Regions from separate parts of the Sodalis sp. RH19 genome, predicted to be linked through region 2. Evidence: predicted binding sites of a transcription regulator. Region 2 holds the regulator's gene; each other region holds the start of a gene.

Region 1 (6,635 bases), 1.3 Mb from region 2:
GTTCGGCACCCTGGCGGCCTTTTGGCTGTTCAAGCAGGCACGGCTGGACGTGGCGGTGCTCGAGGTCGGCCTGGGCGGGCGGCTGGATGCCACCAATATCGTTGATGCCGATGTGGCGGTGATCACCAGCATCGCCCTTGATCATACCGAACTGCTGGGGCCGGATCGCGAGAGTATCGGCCGGGAAAAAGCCGGTATCCTGCGGGCGGGCCGCCCGGCTGTGGTCGGCGAACCGGATCGACCCGCCTCAATCGACAGCACGGCGCTCGCCGTGGGCGCGCTGCTGTACTGCCGCGATCGCGACTGGCGCTTCAGCCGGGACGGCGATACCTGGGACTGGCGCGACCAGCAGTCGGCGCTGACCGGATTGCCGCTGCCGCTGATTCCGCTGGAAAATGCCGCCACCGCCCTTGCGGCGCTCCGGCGTTTTCCCCTGCCGGTCTCCGACCAGGCCATCCGCCGGGGACTCGCCGAGGCGTCCCTGCCGGGCCGTTTCCAGGTCGTCGGCCAACGGCCGCTGCGCATCCTGGATGTGGCGCATAATCCACACGCCGCCGGGTATCTGGCGCAACGGCTGGCAACCCTGAAAATCCGGGGGAAAGTGCGCGCCGTGGTGGGCATGCTGGCCGACAAGGATATTGCCGGCACCCTGGGCTGCCTGCGCGGGCAGGTGGCTGAATGGTATTGCGCCACCCTGATTGACGCGCGCGGCGCCACCGCGGCGCAGCTGGCGGCCCATCTCGATCATGCCCGGCAATTTGACGATGTGGCCTCGGCCTGGCGACAGGCGTTGCAGGATGCCGACGCCGATGACTGCGTGCTGGTGTTTGGTTCATTTCATACCGTGGCGCCGATCGTTGCGATAACAGACCCGGAGAAAGAACGTGGCGAGTAAGTTTCAAAACCGCTTGGTGGGAACCATCATCATCGTCGCCTTGGGGGTTATTGTCCTGCCCGGGCTGCTGGATGGCAAAAAAAAGCACTACCAGGACGAGTTTGCCGCTATTCCCCTGGTGCCTAAACCCGGCGACAGCGACGAGGCGGATGCCTCGCCGCAGGCCAACCAGGCCCTGCCCAGCCAGCCGCCGGAAGGCGCGGGGGCGGCGGTAGAGCAGGCCAGCCAGGCGCCGGATGCGGACGACTCCGACACGCCGGACGCCCCGCAGCCAGCGTCGCCGCCGGTGAAGGCAGCGCCCAAGGCCCCGCCGCGCGAGACGGTAAAGGCCGCACCGGCCAAACCCACCGCCGCCGCCCGCCAGGAGCCGGTCAAACCCACCGCGCGACCTGAGCAAGCCAAACCCGTCGCCGCGCCCGCGCCGCGCATGGAACCGGCCAAGCCGGCCGCGAAACCCGAGGCCCGCACGGAAATCGCCGAGGCCAAACCCGTTGCGCCGCGCACGGACGCGGCCCCTGAAGCCAAACCGGTCGCCGCGCCTAAGCCGGTGGAAAAGGAAACCCCGGAACAGGCGCCACAGGGACAAGCCTGGGTAGTGCAGCTCGGGGCGCTGAAAAACGCGACCAAGGTAACGGAAATTGTCGGCAAGCTGCGCTTGTCCGGTTACCGGGTCTATACCGTGCCGTCGACGCCGGTGGCGGGGCAGATTACACGCATTTTCGTCGGGCCGGACGCATCGAAGCAAAAGCTGCAAAGCTCGCTGCCTGAAATGAACCAGCTCAGCGGCCTGAGCGGCCAGCTGCGGGCTTACCAGCCCCGGTAATAGATATGCGGCAGGCCCGCTCGCACCGTCCTTGCACAGGGCGCGTTAAAGGGAGAGCGTGCCAATGGGGTCGAATCGGGCGTGGTGTTCCCGCCCGACCGAGCGCCCCATGGCGCGGCAGGCCCGCTAGCACCGTCCTTGCACAAGGCGTGTTAAAGGAAGAGCGTGCCAATGGGGTCGAATCGGGCGTGGTGTTCCCGCCCGACCGAGCGCCCCATGGCGCGGTAGGCCCGCTAGCACCGTCCTTGCACAAGGCGTGTTAAAGGAAGAGCGTGCCAATGGGGTCGAATCGGGCGTGGTGTTCCCGCCCGACCGAGCGCCCCATGGCGCGGCAGGCCCGCTAGCACCGTCCTTGCACAGGGCGTGTTAAAGGGAGAGCGTGCCAATGGGGTCGAATCGGGCGTGGTGTTCCCGCCCGACCGAGCGCCCCATGGCGCGGTAGGCCCGCTAGCACCGTCCTTGCACAAGGCGTGTTAAAGGGAGAGCGTGCCGTCGCCGGCCTATCTTCCTGCGGCGATTGGCTTTTTTTAATCGCCGTTATTTATTTAACTTTGGGCAGGAATTCCGCTGCGCAAACGTTTTCGTTTTCTGATAGAATTCGCCGCGAACCAGCTTCGGGGCGGATGACCAAGGGATGCATGCATGATCTGGGTTGATTACGTCATTATTGGCATCATCGTATTTTCTGCTCTGATAAGTCTGATTCGCGGGTTTATACGTGAAGCATTATCATTAGTGACATGGGCATGTGCGTTTTTTGTGGCCAGCCACTATTATGTTTATCTTGCTATCTATTTTACCCGCTTTGAAGATCAGCTGGTTCGTAACGGTATCGCGATTGCCTTGCTGTTCGTGGCTACCCTGATCGTCGGGGCAATCGTCAACTACGTGATTGGCTCTCTGGTGGAGCGGACCGGTTTATCCGGCACCGACCGCGTGTTGGGCGTCTGTTTCGGCGCACTCAGGGGCATACTGGTCGTATCGGCCATGCTATTCTTCCTGGATACCTTCACCGGCTTCTCCCAGAGCGCGGACTGGCAGCAGTCCCAGCTTATACCGCAATTCAGCGGTATTATCAGATGGTTCTTCGACTATCTGCAAAGCACGTCGAGTTTCTTACCCAAGCATCTCACGCTTTGGTAACGCTGATGAGGAAATGACATTATGTGCGGTATTGTCGGTATCGCCGGATTTATGCCGGTCAACCAGTCGATTTATGACGCGTTAACGGTGCTCCAGCACCGTGGGCAGGATGCCGCAGGCATCGTCACCATTGATGCATTGGATTGCTTTCGCCTGCGCAAAGCCAATGGCCTGGTGAAGGATGTATTTGAAGCACGCCACATGCAGCGTTTGCAGGGGACCATGGGCATCGGCCATGTACGTTACCCCACCGCCGGCAGTTCCAGCGCCTCCGAGGCGCAACCCTTCTATGTCAATTCCCCGTTCGGCATCACCCTGGCGCATAACGGCAACCTGACCAACGCCCACGAATTACGCAAAAAATTATTCGAAAAAGGACGCCGGCATATCAATACCACGTCCGATTCGGAAATCTTGCTGAATATCCTGGCCAGCGAACTGGACCGCTTCCCGGACTACCCGCTGGAAGCCGATGATATCTTCGCGGCGGTTGCGGCCACCCACCAGCAGATCCGCGGCGCCTATGCCGTGGTCGGCATGATTATCGGCCATGGCCTGATTGCGTTTCGCGATCCGAACGGCATCCGCCCCCTGGTTATCGGCAAGCGCACCCTCGCCGACGGACGCAACGAATACATGGTGGCTTCCGAAAGCGTGGCGCTTGATACGCTGGACTTTGAGTTCCTGCGCGACGTGGCGCCGGGCGAGGCGGTGTATATCACTGAAGCGGGCCAACTGTTCACCCGCCAGTGCGCCGAAAACCCCCAAAGCCATCCGTGCCTGTTCGAATATGTCTATTTTGCCCGCCCGGATTCCTTTATCGATAAAATTTCGGTCTACAGCGCCCGCGTGCGCATGGGGCAAAAACTGGGCGAAAAAATCGCCCGTGAATGGGAAGACCTGGATATCGACGTGGTGATCCCCATCCCGGAAACATCCTGCGATATCGCGCTCGAAATCGCCCGCATCCTCAACCTGCCTTACCGCCAGGGTTTTGTAAAAAACCGCTACGTGGGCCGTACCTTTATCATGCCCGGCCAGCAGGTGCGCCGCCAATCGGTACGCCGCAAACTCAACGCCAACCGCGCCGAGTTCCGCGATAAAAACGTACTGCTGGTGGACGACTCCATCGTGCGCGGCACCACGTCCGAACAGATCGTGGAAATGGCGCGCGAAGCCGGGGCGCGTAATGTCTACCTGGCCTCCGCGGCGCCGGAAATCCGTTTCCCCAATGTCTACGGCATTGATATGCCAAGCGCCACCGAACTGATTGCCCACGGCCGCGAAGTGGACGAAATCCGCGCGCTGATTGGCGCGGACGCGCTGATCTTCCAGGACCTCGGCGACCTCGAGGCGGCGGTGCGGGAAGATAACCCGGATGTGGTACAATTTGAATCCTCGGTATTTAACGGTATTTACGTCACCAAGGATGTCGACCAGCGTTATCTCGACTATCTTGAATCGTTACGCAACGACGACGTCAAAGCCGTCCAGCGCCAAAACGAAGTCGAAAACCTGGAGATGTATAACGAAGGGTGAGGGGCGCAACCCGCACCGATCCCCCGGCGGTTAACCGGTAGACGATATATGCACCCGGGCGGTAACACGCGCCGGGTGTTTTTATTATGGGCGGCGCCGATCCATCCGGCGTCCGCGACAGGGAGAACTGACATGAAACGACTGATCGTCGGCATTACCGGCGCCAGCGGCGCCATTTATGGCATCAGGCTGCTGCAGGTGCTCAAGGCGCTGGACGGCATTGAAACCCATCTGGTGCTGAGCAACGCCGCGCGCCAGACGCTGGCCCTTGAAACCGATTACAGCGTGCGCGATTTGCAGGCCCTGGCGGATGAGTTCCACGATTGCCGCGACATTGCCGCCAATATCAGCTCCGGCTCCTTCCACACCGCCGGCATGGTGATTCTGCCCTGTTCAATGAAAACCCTGTCGGCCATCGTCAACAGCTACAGCGACAGCCTGCTCACGCGTGCGGCCGACGTGGTGTTAAAAGAGCGGCGCACCCTGGTGCTGGGCGTGCGCGAAACGCCGCTGCACGTGGGCCATCTGCGGCTGATGACCGCCGCCGCGGAAATGGGCGCCGTCATCATGCCGCCGGTGCCGGCGTTTTATCACCGTCCCGTCACCCTGCACGACGTGGTCGACCAGACCGTCAACCGGGTGCTGGACCAATTCGATATCGCGCTGCCGCAGGACCTGTTCCAGCGCTGGCAGGGCGCTAACTGACGGTGAAAATCCTGCCGGATTTATTCGCGGGATGTGAAGCCGCCGGCATTTTTATAGGTTGTTTCCAGCATAGCGACGCAACCTGATGGCGCGTTCTGATAACATTGCACCAATAGTGATCAGGCTGTGTTTTTTTATGGTGCAGCCGCCCCGCGGCACCCGCCCTGACGCTATGCCCTCAGGCTGGAAACGGCGCGGGTTCGCCCCGGCCCGGGTAGTAAATAAGCAGGTCAGCCGGTTTTGTGCGCAGGTGGTCGGGCTATTGGCCACTCGCGCTGAAATGGCACGAAAAGTGCAACTCATTCCGCTGAAAACATCACGGTGTGTGCCTAATTAAAATTATTCCGAGGGTAATGTATGAATAAGCTGGTTAAAGTCCTTCCTCTGGTATTTGCTCTGGCCGCTGCCGGCAGCGCGTATGCCGCCGTGCCCAAAAATATTAAAATCGGCACCGATCCCACCTATGCGCCGTTCGAATCGAAAAATGCCAGCGGCGAACTGGTTGGTTTTGATATTGACCTCGCCAAAGAGCTTTGCAAACGTATCCAGGCTAAATGCACCTTTGTGGAAAGTGATTTCGACGCCCTGATCCCCTCGCTGAAAGCGAAAAAAATCGACGCCATCATCTCCTCGCTTTCCATCACTGAAAAACGCGAACAGGAAATCGACTTTACCGATAAGCTGTATGCCGCCAATGCCCGCCTGATCGCCAAGGCCGGCACCACCATTACCCCGACCCTGGATGCCCTGAAGGGTAAACGCGTCGGCGTGCTGCAAGGCTCCACCCAGGAAGCCTATGCCAACGCCAACTGGGCGCCGAAGGGCATTGACGTCGTCGCCTATGCCAACCAGGATCTGATCTATGCCGATCTGGCCGCCGGCCGTGTCGACGCCGCGTTCCAGGATGAAGTGGCCGCCAGCGAAGGTTTCCTGAAACAGCCTGCCGGTAAAGGCTATGTCTTCGCCGGTCCGGCGGTTAAAGACGATAAATTCTTCGGCGTCGGCACCGGCATGGGCCTGCGTAAAGATGAAACCGATCTGAAGGCCGCGCTGAACAAAGCCTTTGCCGAGATGCGCAAAGACGGCACCTACGATAAATTTGCCAAGCAGTATTTTGATTTTGACGTGTACGGCGGTTAATCCTGTCATTTTGTGTTTGCCCGCGCCTTGCGCGGGCGAATAGTTGTTATCCTCCGCCAGGACAGGATATGATCGATGCTTTATGGTTATTCGCAACTCATCATTAACGGTGCCCTGGTTACCCTTGAGCTGGCGCTTACGTCGGTGGTGCTCTCGGTAATCATCGGCCTGATCGGCGCCGGCGCAAAACTTTCCCGCAGCCGTACCCTGGCAGGCATTTTTGACGGCTATACCACGCTCATTCGCGGCGTACCCGATCTGGTGCTGATGCTGCTGATTTTCTACGGCCTGCAAATCGCCCTGAACAGCCTGACCGAAGCCATCGGCATGGACCAGATTGATATCGACCCCATGGCGGCCGGCATCATTACCCTCGGTTTTATCTACGGC
Region 2 (6,635 bases):
TGCCGACGGCAACCGCCGCCATATCCGTCGCGCTGACGGAGCCGGACATGATGGTATCGACCACGCCCATCGACGTTTGGGCTATTTGCGCGAAAATAACCGGTATGGCCAAGGACATTAATGTACGCGCTTCCAGGAAGTACTTCTGCACGTAGGCACCTATGGTTTTATGTGTATGGAATAAGCAGGCGAAAGTTAACATAAAGGTTAAAAATCTGCGGCATAGTGTAAAGCATTTGTCCGGTTATACCAGTGCGGGACGACACAAATCCGTGCGGCGGCGGATTTGGATTTCCTGGGGAAATCGTGCACACTAGCCTGACTGATTCCAGCGGTGGTTTACAGAGGCCAAGGTTATGTTTACGGGTATTGTTCAGGGCACCGCGCCCATTGTGGCAATTGAAGAAAAAGCGAATTTTCGCACGCATTTCGTTTCCCTGCCGGCGGCGATGTTGTCCGGTCTGGAGGAGGGCGCCTCCGTGGCGCACAACGGCTGTTGCCTGACGGTGAGCGGCATTAACGGCGACGTGGTGGCGTTTGATTTGATGAAAGAGACGCTGCGGGTGACCAATCTGGGCGATCTGCAGGTGGGGGATGAGGTGAACGTAGAACGCGCCGCCACCTTTAACGCCGAGATCGGCGGACATGTGATGTCCGGGCATATCATGTGCACTGCCGAGATTGTGAAAATCGTGACGTCGGAAAATAATCGGCAGATTTGGTTCAGAATGCCGGACAAAGCGCTGATGAAATATGTCCTGTATAAAGGATATATCGGCATCGACGGCATCAGCCTGACTATCGGCGAGGTGGCGGCCGATAAATTTTGCGTGCATTTAATACCGGAAACCCTGATGCGCACCACGTTGGGTAAAAAAAGGCTGGGGCAGCGGATCAATATTGAAATCGATCCCCAGACCCAGGCGGTGGTGGATACGGTGGAGCGTGTGCTGGCGCAGCGGGAAGCGGCGATTGCCGCGACGTTAAATACCCTTTAACACGCCTGTCTTGAGTGCGGCGTTGGCGGGCCTAGCGTGCCATGGGGCACTCTGGCGGCCAGGAGATGGCCGCTTCGACCCCATCGGCGCGCTCTCCCTTTAACACGCCTGCCTTGAGTGCGGTGTTGGCGGGCCAGGCGTGCCATGGGGCGCTCTGGCGGCCAGGAGATGGCCGCATCGCCCCCATCGGCGCGCTCTCCCTTTACCACGCCTGTCTTGAGTGCGGTGTTAAAGGGCCTGGCGTGCCATGGTATTAACGGGGTACGCGAATACCGCCATCCACGCCTTCCGGGCTGAATAATACCTGCCATAAATGGATATTGCGCGCGCGGAATGCCCCCGCGCAGGCATTCAGGTAATAACTGAACATACGGTAAAAACGGTCGGAGTATTTGTTGGACAGCGCCGGCCAGGCGGCGACAAAACGTTCATACCAGGCCATGAGCGTTTTGTCGTAATCAGAGCCGAAGTTATGCCAGTCTTCCATAACAAAATGCTTTTCGCTGGCATGGGCAATTTGCTGTACCGACGGCAGGCAACCGTTGGGGAAAATATACTTATTTATCCACGGGTCGACATTCATATCGGTGATATTCGAGCCGATGGTGTGCAGCAGGAACAGACCGTCGCGTTTCAGGTTGCGATCGATAACGTCGAAATAGGTGGCGTAATTCTTGGGACCGACGTGTTCGAACATGCCGACTGAAACAATACGGTCAAATTGCATATCCAGATCGCGATAGTCCTGCAGCAAAATGGTGACATCCAGTCCCTCGCAGCGCGTTTGCGCCAGCTTTTGCTGCTCGGCAGAGATAGTGACGCCCTGTACCGATACGCCATAATTCCTGGCCGCGTAGGCGGCAAGCCCGCCCCAGCCGCAGCCCACGTCCAGCAGCGTCAGGCCGGGTCGCAGCTGCAGTTTTTCGCAAATCATCTTCAGCTTATCCTGCTGGGCTTCCTCGAGGGTGGTCGCCTGTTTCCAGTAGCCGCAGGAATATTGCATATAGGGATCGAGCATCTTTTCAAACAGATCGTTACCCAAATCGTAATGTTCTTTGCCCACGATCCAGGCCCGCTTGCGCGACTGGAGGTTCATCAGCCGGGCGGCGGCAATGCGTAAGGTATCTTTTAAATGATGCGGAAGTTTATTCTCCAGACCCGCCCTGAGAACACGCTGGAAAAAAATGTCCAGCCGCTCACACTCCCACCAGCCATCCATGTAACTCTCGCCCAATCCCAAAGATCCATCCTGCAATACGCGCTTAAAAAATCCCGGATTCTTGATTCGGATATCAAATGGTCTTGAACCATTGAGTTCAATACCGGCTTCAGAGAGCAATTCATGGACGATACGGTACCAATCATTATCATGAAAGCTCAGGTCTTCAACGCACGAGGAACTCATAGCTTCTCCATCACCTTTCTTCTGCAGTGCCCCGTCAGGAAAAGCACTCACCATGCCTGCGGGCTTTATAAGAATCCACGGTTATCCGTGGTGTCTGAAGTATCACCATCAACAGAGGAATATAAAGTAAACCTTAGACTGCGACTTAGCCGGGCGCTTTATAAAAGGGTGATGTCATGTTGGAAAACACGACATACTTTTATACAAATTTATTAGACAACTCGTTATAATTGTTAACGATATTGAGTATAAGCCTGCATTTTAATTTAGACAATAGCTAACGCGCTAATGTATTTCCCATTATAACTTAATGATTTCTCTCTGAAACAATAACTCTTTGCACAGAGATCATTATATGAAAAATCTTGTGTCCGAGGCGGACGGCGCTTTACATAGCAACAGACCCTGGAGGCGCCAGCCCGTTGCCCGGGCCTGGCGCGTGGCCTTAAGCGGGGAAGGGACCGTCTGCGACCGAACGGCGTTCAATCAGCGACGGATGGACTTCGATGGTTTTGGCGTTCTCGCGTTTGCTGGTAATCCTATCGAGCAGCATGGTAAGCGCCGCCTCGCCCAAATCCTCTTTAGGCTGATGGATGGTGGTCAGCGCCGGGCTGAAAAAGCACGAATTGCGCACGTTGTCGTAGCCGATGATAGAAATATCCTCGGGTACGCTCAGGCCCATTTCATTAATGGCGCACAGTGCGCCCATGGCCATAATGTCGCCGCCGCAGAAGACCGCGGTGGGACGCGGCGTTTGCGCCAGGATTTGTTTCATCGCCAGGTAGCCGGATTCAGGCTCGAAATTGCCTTGCACAATCCAGCGGTCGTTTAACGGGATGCCGGCCTCCGCCATGGCATGCAGATAGCCGCGGTGGCGGCCGCCGCCGGTGTTGCGCGCCAGCTGTCCGGGAATGGCGCCGATGGCGCGATGGCCGCGTTTAAGCAAATATTGCGTCGCCATATAACCGCCGGCAAAGGCGTTATCGATAATGGTGTCGGTAAAATCACGGCGGGCCTCACCCCAATCCATGACCACCATGGGGATATGCTGATATTCCTCAAGCATATCCAGCAGCGTTTCGGGATACTCGGCGCACATCACCAGCAGGCCGTCGACGCGCTTTTGCGCCAGCATCGCCAGATAGGCGCGCTGTTTTTCGAGATCATTGTGCGAATTGCACAATATCAAGGTATAACCGCGAGCAAAGCAATGGTGCTCAATCGCCTCGATAATTTCGGCGAAATAGGGCGCCTCGCTGGTGCTGGCGAGCAGGCCGATGGACTTGGTGCGATTGACCTTCAGGCTGCGCGCCACGGCGCTGGGTGAATAATGCAGTTGTTTAATGGCGTCCAGCACGGCAATTTGAGTGTCTTGCGCAACAAAACGGGTTTTATTGATCACATGCGAAACGGTGGTTGTCGATACATTAGCGCGTTTTGCCACATCTTTAATGGTTGCCATGCCTTTGATACTCCCGTACGCCCTGGCTGGAATAATGTCTGTCGAAGGCGCAAGCACTTTCCGACGCTGTGGAATTAACCGTTAATTTTCGTTCATCCCGCGCCAAAGTGAAAGTGTTAAATGTGGCGGCTACAGGTTGGGAGCAAGCTTTTTCATCGCTGTTATGGCAAACTGACGATAACTGCTCTGCGGGCCGGTGGATAAGGCCGGCGCCCTGGTTTACGTTAAGGAGATAGAATGGACAGCGATTTAAAAATGTCGTTACTGACCACGGTGTTCTCGCTGCTGGTGATTATTGTCTTCAGCTTTACCGCCGTCATGAACTGACACCCTCTCGGTTCAGATATAAAAAAGAGGAGCCTTGGCTCCTCTTTTTTTCCAGCGCGCCTTCAGCGGATATTTTTCGGCGTGACCACCCGGCGGGCGCCCACGTAATGATCCTGCCAATAATCCTCACTCAGATAGCTGATACGGATATCGCTGCCGGTGCGGGGCGACTGGATAAAGCGACCATTGCCAAGATAGACGCCGACGTGATCCGCCGCGCCGCGATTGGAAATATGGAAAAAGACCAGGTCGCCGCTTTCCAGCTCGTCTTTCTTAACCGGCGCTGCGTCGCGCAGGTGGTACATTTCGTTGGCGGTGCGCGGCATATGGATGCGTACCACATCCTTGTAGGCGTAATAAATCAGGCCGCTGCAGTCAAAGCCGGTATTAGGCGACATGCCGCCCCAACGGTAAGGCTTGCCCATTTGGGAGAGGAGTTTATTCATGGCGGTAAGCTTGGCGGTCTGGTAGCGTTTCTTATGGCTCTCGCTCATCTTTATCGGCTGATCGTTGGCCACCAGTTCTACCGCCGCCTGATCTTTTATCATCCGGTGCCGGCCGTAACCTTTTTTATAGCCTTTTTTCGGCGGAGTGAAGGAGGCTATTTTTTTCGTCGCCGTGGTTTTTGATGCCTTGGCAAGAGGGGACGTTTTGCTTTTCTTCGCGCCGGTTTTCGCCACCGCGGGTTCCAAAGGCCGTTTAACGCCGGCTTTTTCATGCGCCGGTTCCGGCGATTTTTTAATGCTGGCTTTTTCACTGACGGCGGGAGCGCTGGCGACAGGTTTGCTTTTCTTGGCTATTTTTACCGGTTTGCGTTTGCGCCGGTCGCCGGTTTTTGCCGCCGCTGCCTGGGATTTGCGCTGATCGGCATTGACGCCGGCGCTCGGCGCGGCATGTGCCAGGTTCAAAAACAACTGGGTAAAAAGCAACACAAAAAGCGTAAAGCATAAACGCATGATAAACGCTATCCTTATGTGGCCCAAAATAGGGGGTTATCAACACCTCACAGGAATTTAAGCTATTTACCTCGTCATTGCATCATCAATTCACTACTTATTGTGTATAAACGTGAATAAGTTCGATTTTGCTGCATTTAACAGCGTTCAGCGGCGCTTTATTCAACATATTTTGAGGGTGTGCACCGAATGTTTCAGCCCGTTTTGTTCGGCGGCAGGGGGTAAAAGCCGCTACAGTGATAGTATTGCCTGTCCTACGTGGGCGGGCCGGGAGTGAATTGACGCGCCTTTACCGCGCGGGCCGGCAAAAAAACGTTTATTTGTTTAGCCGGTAGTGGCTAAAATGAAGAGACTGCGTGTAATCCCGCACAGTGCAGATAAGGCCAGATGCTGGCTTGAGGAAGCGAGACAATGACGACGATTGAAAAAATTCAGCAGCAGATAGCTGAGAACCCGATTCTTCTTTATATGAAAGGCTCGCCAAAATTGCCCGGCTGCGGTTTTTCCGCACAGGCAGTACAGGCGCTTTCCGCCTGTGGTGAGCGTTTCGCGTATGTGGATGTCCTGCAAAATCCCGATATTCGCGCCGAGTTGCCGAAATTCGCCAACTGGCCGACCTTCCCACAGCTGTGGGTGGACGGCGAACTGGTCGGCGGCTGCGATATCATTATCGAAATGTATCAGCACGGCGAGTTGCAACCGTTGATCAAAGAGACCGCGGTAAAATACAACTCCCAGGAAAACCAGACCCCTTCCTGAGTTCTCCGGGACGCCTGCGGATAACCCCCGCCCCTTGCGGCGGGGGTTTTTAACCGCCGGACGCAAGCATCGGCTAGGCGTGCTCGCCGGCGGCAGGCTCGCCGACGGGGGGAACAGGCCAGCCGCCGAGACGTTTCCAGCGATTAACCAGCTCACAAAATAATTCAGCGGTGCGTTCGGTGTCATAGAGCGCGGAATGCGCCTGGCCGGCGTCAAATTCGATGCCTCCGGCCGCGCAGGCTTTGGCCAACACCGTCTGGCCCAGCACCAGCCCGCTGAGAGCAGCGGTGTCGAAGGTGGCAAACGGATGGAAAGGATTACGCTTTAATGCCGCCCGTCCGGCCGCCGCCATAAGAAATCCGTGGTCGAACCCGGCATTGTGCGCGACGATAATCGCGCGGTTGCAGCCCCGATCCTTAATGCCTTTGCGCACCATTTTGAAAATTTCATGCAGCGCCTCGTACTCGCTCACCGCGCCGCGCAGCGGGTTGGTCGGGTCGATACCGTTAAAGGCCAGGGCTTCCGGCTGCAGTTGCGCGCCGGGAAAAGGCTCGACATGGAAATGCAGGCATTGGTCGGTGACCAGCCAGCCTTCATCGTCCATGTTGAGGGTGACGGCGGCGATTTCGAGCAAGGCGTCGGTTGCGGCGTTAAAGCCCGCGGATTCAATATCGATTACCACTGGATAAAAGCCGCGAAAACGGCCGCGAAGGGTATTTACATCATCA
Region 3 (6,635 bases), 1.5 Mb from region 2:
TATTTGTGGCATGAATGCTGCATACTATGGCCCAGTTGCTCATTCACCCCGATATGACAGCGCCGTTTACGCTTAACCAACGGCTATTGCTTCATAACTACCGAATGACGCCAAAGAACGGTGCCTATCGTCCAACATACCGATAATTGCCTTACGGCTTTATCACCCACAGGACGACACGTTGAGTGAGGCACCCCCTATTCCGATAAAAAAGCACTTGCCCGCGGGCCAAGTGCTTTTTTTATGCTTTCTTCAAGCCACCGAACCGGATAGCATCGGCAAAGACTTTGTCGGCAATCACAGGATGATTTTTTTGAAGACGTGGCGTCCCTTTCCCCGATCTCTGCGGCAACTGGTGATCCTGGCCTTTACGCTGGTGCTGCTGCCCCTGCTGTTACTGGCTTACCAGGCCTGGCAAAGCCTGGATAATCTTAGCGAGCAGGCGGCGGATATCAACCGTACCACGCTGTCGGACGCCCGGCGCATCGAGTCCATGGGCAGCGTGGCGCTGGAGATGGAGCGCAGCTATCGCCAGTATTGCGTGCTCGACGATGAAACCCTGGTCACCCTTTACCAAAACCAGCGACGGCAATATACCCAAATCCTCAACGTCCGCGCCGGCATGCTGCCCGATCAACGCTATTATCAGCGGCTTACCCAACTGCTGGACCAGCTCGCCGCCATTCAATGCGAAAACAGCGGACCGAATGCGCAGGCGTCCGCCTTGCTGAGGGATTTTTCCCATGCCAACAATGATATGGTGCAGGCCACGCGCAATGATATTTTTACCCGCGGCCAGCAATTGCAGCGGGCCATCGCCGAGCGCGGCCGTTTTTTCGGCTGGCAGGCACTGCTGCTGTTTATGTTTAGCCTGGTGCTGGTGATCCTCTTTACCCGCATGATTATCGGTCCGGTGAAAAGGGTCGAAAAAATGATTAACCGGCTTGGGCAGGGACGGCCCCTGGACGATTGGGTCTCTTTTACCGGCCCGCGTGAAATCCAGTCGCTGGCGCAGCGCATTTTATGGCTTAACGAACGATTGTCCTGGCTGGAATCCCAGCGCCATGAGTTTTTACGCCATATCTCCCATGAACTGAAAACGCCCCTGGCCAGCCTGCGCGAGGGCACGGCGCTGCTGGCGGACGAGGTGGCCGGTCCGCTGACGCCGGATCAGCAGGACGTGGTGGCCATCCTGGACAGCAGCAGCCGTCACTTGCAACTACTGATCGAACAGCTGCTCGACTACAATCGCAAACTGGCCGACAGTCCGGCGGACTATGAAGATATCGCTCTCGGCGCCATGATCGAGCGGGTTATTACCGCCCATAGCCTGCCGGCCCGCGCCAAGGACATCCATACCCTGGTGGCGCTGGAGTGCGAACGCGTCAGGGCGCAGCCGGTGCTGTTAATGCGCGTGCTGGACAATCTCTACTCCAATGCGGTGCACTATGGCCCGGAATCCGGTAACATTTGGATCCGCAGCCGCACTTCGTCCGGTCGCCTTATCCTGGACATCGCCAACAGCGGAGAGCCGATCATGCCGGCGGAGCAAACCATGATTTTCGAGCCGTTTTACCAGGGCCGCGTTCAACGCAAGGGCGCGGTTAAAGGCAGCGGCCTGGGATTAAGCATCGCGCGTGATTGTATCCGCAGGATGAACGGCGAGCTTAACCTGGTGACGGTGGAGTATGCCGGGGTCTGCTTTCGGATAGAATTACCCTTAACCGCCGAGAATGAATAATAATGATGTTACGTACCGCACCGGCGATGGGCAGATTGACGCTAAGCTTTAATCGCCTGATTCGCTTTTCCTTGCCGCCGGCATCAATACGCGGGCTGTTCAGGCCGGTATGCCTGCTGCCCGTGCTGCTGGCGGGATGCCATGGTTATCCCGCTCACCGCGATGTGGCCGGCTCTTCCACGGCCCAGGTGCAGCAGGTCTCGCCGCCGAACCGTTTCGCCGCCGAATGCAACGAACTCTGGCAAACCGACGCAGAATCCACCCTGGCCGACCCCGGGTACTGGCTGCGCGCCATGCAGTGCGCCGAACGCATAACGCCCACCCAGGCGCGCGCCGAAGCCGGGCATCAGTCGGGCGAGACCTGGCATGACGCCTTCAGGCAGAGTATTTTGCTCAATTCAGCCGGCATCAGCGTGATTGAACGGCGCGAGTCTTATCAGCACCTGTTGGAATTCCGTTCCCAATTTCCCGCGACGATCTATCCGCTGTTTAAAATGTGGCGCCAGCAGCAGGCGCTGCGCCTGATGCTGGCGGAGGAGCGCAGCCGCAGCCAGCGGCAGCAGGAAACCAGCGCCAGCCAGATAGACATGCTGCGCATCCAGCAGATGGAGCTGCAGCGTAAGCTGGACGTGACCACCCGCAAACTGCAAAACCTGACGGAAATCGAGCAGCGGTTATCCTCCCGCAAGCAGCTGTCGCCGGATATGCCCGACAACGACGATAACGACGCGCCGGACGCCGCCGCGGGCCATGGCGCCGCCGGACCACAACAGGGAACCGGTAAATAATGAGCCAACATCAAACCGCCCATTTATTATTGGTCGACGATGATACCAGCCTGCTGAAACTGCTGGGCATGCGCCTGACCAGCGAAGGATTTACCGTCACCACCGCCGAAAGCGGCCAGGACGCCCTGCGCGTGCTGGCGCGGGAAAAAATCGATCTGGTGATAAGCGATCTGCGCATGGACGAAATGGACGGGCTGGCGCTGTTCGGCGAGATCCAGCGCCATCAGCCCGGCATGCCGGTGATCATCCTGACCGCCCATGGTTCCATACCCGATGCGGTAGCCGCCACGCAAAAAGGCGTGTTCAGTTTCCTGACCAAACCCGTCGACAGGGATGCCTTATACCAGGCTATCGATCATGCCCTGCAACTGTCGATGCCGGCGGGCGACGACAGCTGGCGCGAGTCAATCGTCACCCGCAGTCCCCTCATGCTGCGGCTGCTGGAGCAGGCTAAAATGGTGGCGCAGTCGGATGTCAGCGTGCTGATTAACGGCCAGAGCGGCACCGGCAAGGAGATCCTGGCGCAGGCGATCCATGCCGCCAGCCCCCGCGCCAAACATCCTTTTATCGCCATTAACTGCGGCGCGTTGCCGGAGCAGTTGCTGGAGTCGGAGCTGTTCGGGCATGCCAAAGGGGCGTTTACCGGCGCGGTGAGCAGCCGGGAGGGTTTGTTCCAGGCGGCCGCGGGCGGGACGCTGTTCCTGGACGAGATTGGCGATATGCCGCTATCCTTGCAGGTCAAGCTGTTGCGCGTCCTGCAGGAGCGCAAAGTTCGCCCGCTGGGCAGCAATTGGGATGTGGATATCGACGTCAGGATCATTTCCGCCACCCACCGCGATCTGCCCAAGGTGATGGCCGCAGGCGGGTTTCGCGAAGATTTGTATTACCGCCTGAATGTGGTCAGCCTGAAATTGCCGGCGCTGCATGAGCGTGCCGAGGATATCCCGGTGCTGGCCAATCATTTGCTGCGGGCGGCGGCGCTGCGCCATAAGCCGTTTGTACGCAGCTTTTCCACCGATGCCATGAAACGGCTGATGGCGGCCAGTTGGCCTGGCAATGTACGTCAGCTGGTTAACGTGATAGAACAGTGTGTGGCCCTGACGTCGGCCCCGGTCATCAGCGAAGCGCTGGTGGAGCAGGCGCTGGAGGGGGAAAATACCGTCTTGCCGACGTTTGTTGAGGCCAGATTGCAATTTGAATTACATTATCTGCGTAAATTATTGCAGATCACCAAAGGTAACGTTACTCAGGCGGCGCGTATGGCCGGACGTAACCGCACTGAATTTTATAAGCTTTTGTCTCGTCACGAGCTGGACGCTAACGACTTTAAAGCCTAAGTTGGCTCTCTTTTTATCCATGCTGCGCGGCCGGCGTCGCCGGGCTGCCTGAAAAAGGTTTTACGATGAAAAAAATCGATGCAATTATCAAACCGTTCAAACTGGACGATGTGCGCGAGGCGTTGGCGGAAGTCGGCATCACCGGCATGACCGTCACCGAGGTGAAAGGTTTCGGGCGCCAGAAAGGCCATACCGAGCTTTATCGCGGCGCGGAATATATGGTGGATTTTTTGCCCAAGGTAAAAATCGAGCTGGTGGTGGCCGATGATATCGTCGACAGCTGCGTCGATACCATCATGCATACCGCCCAGACCGGTAAAATCGGCGACGGTAAAATCTTTGTTTTCGACGTTGCGCGCGTTGTGCGTATCCGCACCGGCGAGCAGGACGAAGAAGCGATCTGACGCCCGCCGTTATTCCCGCGCCCGCGGCATATACCGCTGGGCGGGGAGTCCCGTGGTCATGAAAAAATTCCCCGCCGGCATGAAAAAAAATCCCAATCCCCTTGCGACCCGCGCGTGCCCGCCCTTATGGGCGCGCGGCGACGGAATCGTTTGCTTAAAAACCGGCGCGGGCCCTATCGGAGCAGGGGCAAAAAAGTTTACACTATCGCCATAGCGTCAACGGATTCTTACAATCTTTTTTTTCACCCCACAGCGATGCCAGCTGAGCCAGGAGAAGCGGATGTTAAAGCGTGATATGAACATTGCAGATTATGATGCCGAATTATGGCAGGCAATGGAGCAGGAAGTGGTGCGCCAGGAAGAGCACATTGAACTGATTGCCTCGGAAAACTACACCAGTCCGCGCGTCATGCAGGCTCAAGGCTCCCAGTTGACCAATAAATATGCCGAAGGTTATCCGGGCAAGCGTTATTACGGCGGCTGCGAATTTGTCGATATCGTCGAGCAGCTGGCCATCGATCGCGCCAAGGAGCTGTTCGGCGCCGATTATGCCAACGTGCAGCCGCATTCCGGGTCGCAGGCCAACTTTGCCGTCTATACCGCGCTGTTGCAGCCCGGCGATACGGTGCTGGGCATGAACCTGGCCCACGGCGGTCACCTGACCCATGGTTCGCCGGTTAACTTTTCCGGCAAACTGTATAACATCATTCCTTACGGCATTGATGAGAGCGGCCATATCGATTACGCGGAGCTGGCGCAATTGGCCGAAACGCATAAGCCGAAGATGATTATCGGCGGTTTTTCCGCCTATTCCGGTATTGTCGATTGGGCTAAGATGCGTGAAATCGCCGATAAAGTGGGCGCTTACCTGTTTGTCGACATGGCCCATGTGGCCGGCCTGGTCGCCGCCGATGTCTATCCGAACCCGGTGCCTCACGCGCATGTGGTGACCACCACGACCCATAAAACCCTGGCCGGTCCGCGCGGCGGCCTGATCCTGGCCAAGGGCGGCAGCGAAGAACTGTATAAGAAGCTCAATTCCGCCGTTTTCCCGGGCGGGCAGGGCGGGCCGTTGATGCATGTGATCGCCGGCAAGGCGGTGGCGCTGAAAGAAGCGATGGAGCCGGCGTTCCGTATTTACCAGCAGCAGGTGGCCAGGAACGCCAAGGCCATGGTGGCGGTGTTCCTGGAACGCGGCTACAACATTGTTTCCGGCGGTACCGATAACCATCTGTTCCTGCTGGACCTGGTGGACAAAAACCTGACCGGTAAAGAAGCCGATGCCGCGCTCGGACGGGCGAATATCACCGTGAACAAGAACGCCGTGCCAAACGATCCTAAGAGTCCGTTTGTCACCTCCGGTATCCGTATCGGCACGCCGGCGGTCACCCGGCGCGGTTTCGGCGAGCAGGAGGTGCGCGAGCTGGCCGGCTGGATTTGCGATATTCTGGACAGCATCCATGACGAAGCGGTTATCGAGCGCACTAAAAAGAAAGTGCTGGATATCTGCGCGCGCTATCCGGTTTATGCCTGATAGCCCCCCAGGCCCGCGCTCACGTTGATACGTCTGGTTTGAATATCGTGTTGGCGGGCCTATCGTGCCATGGGGCGCCCGGTCGGGCGTGAAAACCACGCCCGATTCGGCCCTATTGGCACGCTCTCCCTTGAAAATGTCTGCTTTGAGTTCGGTGTTGGCACGCTCTCCCTTTAACGCGCCATTTGCAAGAAGGGTATGCAATATTGGCTACCCGTTAAGGTGAATGTCGCCACGGTTATGTCGCTGCGGCGTTGGTTTCGCTTGCCTTGCGTTAGCATGTGCCAGGGCTTATGTCGCCCCGGCGTGGGTTTCGCTTGCCGTGCGTGCGGTGGTTATATGGAGCCGGGTGCCGGCAAGCGACAAAGAGGCCGTAGCGCGACGGCCTCCTTGACCTCCGCGCGCCCGGCAGGTCGCGCGTCGCTGCGCGATGCCTTCCGCCGCCCATGCCCCCGTGATGCACCGGCCCGTTATGCGCTCCCGGCGCAACGGGCCTTTCGCCGCTCCCGGCGGCTCATGCCGGGGGCACAGCCGCCGTCAGCGCGCTTTATGCCGGGACCTATGTCGCGGTCAGCGATGTGATTTATAGTACACCAGCGCCGCTGTGGGCTCAGTGGAAGGTAAGGGAAAGGTATAGTTAGACAGAGAAGCGGGTAATCATTGGTAAATGTAAAAGGCACTGCGACAGGTCAGTTATACATGCAGTCAGCAATTAGCAGTCATACGCTAATGCAATGTAGCCAGCATTCACACATTCAGCCGTCATGGAGTCATACAGCCAGTAGTCATGCCGCCGGCAATTATAGTCATATAACCATACAACCATGTAGA

What was found. Region 2 encodes PurR, which represses purine synthesis genes. Its sites were predicted from a motif close to CANGCAAACGTTTGCNTG; they were not measured.
Region 1: cvpA (colicin V production protein) is a predicted target of PurR. The motif match lies at 2,287-2,304, and genes of this name have one in related genera.
Region 3: glyA (serine hydroxymethyltransferase) is a predicted target of PurR. The motif match lies at 4,410-4,427, and genes of this name have one in related genera.

The regions. Positions count from the first base shown of each region.
Region 1 covers NZ_CP178734.1:537,627-544,261, forward strand. Annotated here, with positions in the region: gene folC (bifunctional tetrahydrofolate synthase/dihydrofolate synthase) at 1-895, shown strand, start outside; gene dedD (cell division protein DedD) at 885-1,718, shown strand; gene cvpA (colicin V production protein) at 2,361-2,861, shown strand; gene purF (amidophosphoribosyltransferase) at 2,883-4,400, shown strand; gene ACL2XF_RS02560 (UbiX family flavin prenyltransferase) at 4,533-5,105, shown strand; gene argT (lysine/arginine/ornithine ABC transporter substrate-binding protein ArgT) at 5,463-6,245, shown strand; gene ACL2XF_RS02570 (histidine ABC transporter permease HisQ) at 6,321-6,635, shown strand, end outside.
Region 2 covers NZ_CP178734.1:1,788,789-1,795,423, forward strand. Annotated here, with positions in the region: gene ACL2XF_RS08020 (MATE family efflux transporter) at 1-151, opposite strand, end outside; gene ACL2XF_RS08025 (riboflavin synthase subunit alpha) at 357-998, shown strand; gene cfa (cyclopropane fatty acyl phospholipid synthase) at 1,252-2,403, opposite strand; gene purR (HTH-type transcriptional repressor PurR) at 2,849-3,865, opposite strand; gene ACL2XF_RS08040 (YnhF family membrane protein) at 4,103-4,192, shown strand; gene ACL2XF_RS08045 (NlpC/P60 family protein) at 4,255-5,148, opposite strand; gene ACL2XF_RS08050 (Grx4 family monothiol glutaredoxin) at 5,560-5,907, shown strand; gene rnt (ribonuclease T) at 5,981-6,635, opposite strand, start outside.
Region 3 covers NZ_CP178734.1:291,943-298,577, forward strand. Annotated here, with positions in the region: gene ACL2XF_RS01375 (sensor histidine kinase) at 305-1,741, shown strand; gene ACL2XF_RS01380 (two-component system QseEF-associated lipoprotein QseG) at 1,744-2,529, shown strand; gene glrR (two-component system response regulator GlrR) at 2,529-3,866, shown strand; gene glnB (nitrogen regulatory protein P-II) at 3,932-4,270, shown strand; gene glyA (serine hydroxymethyltransferase) at 4,551-5,804, shown strand.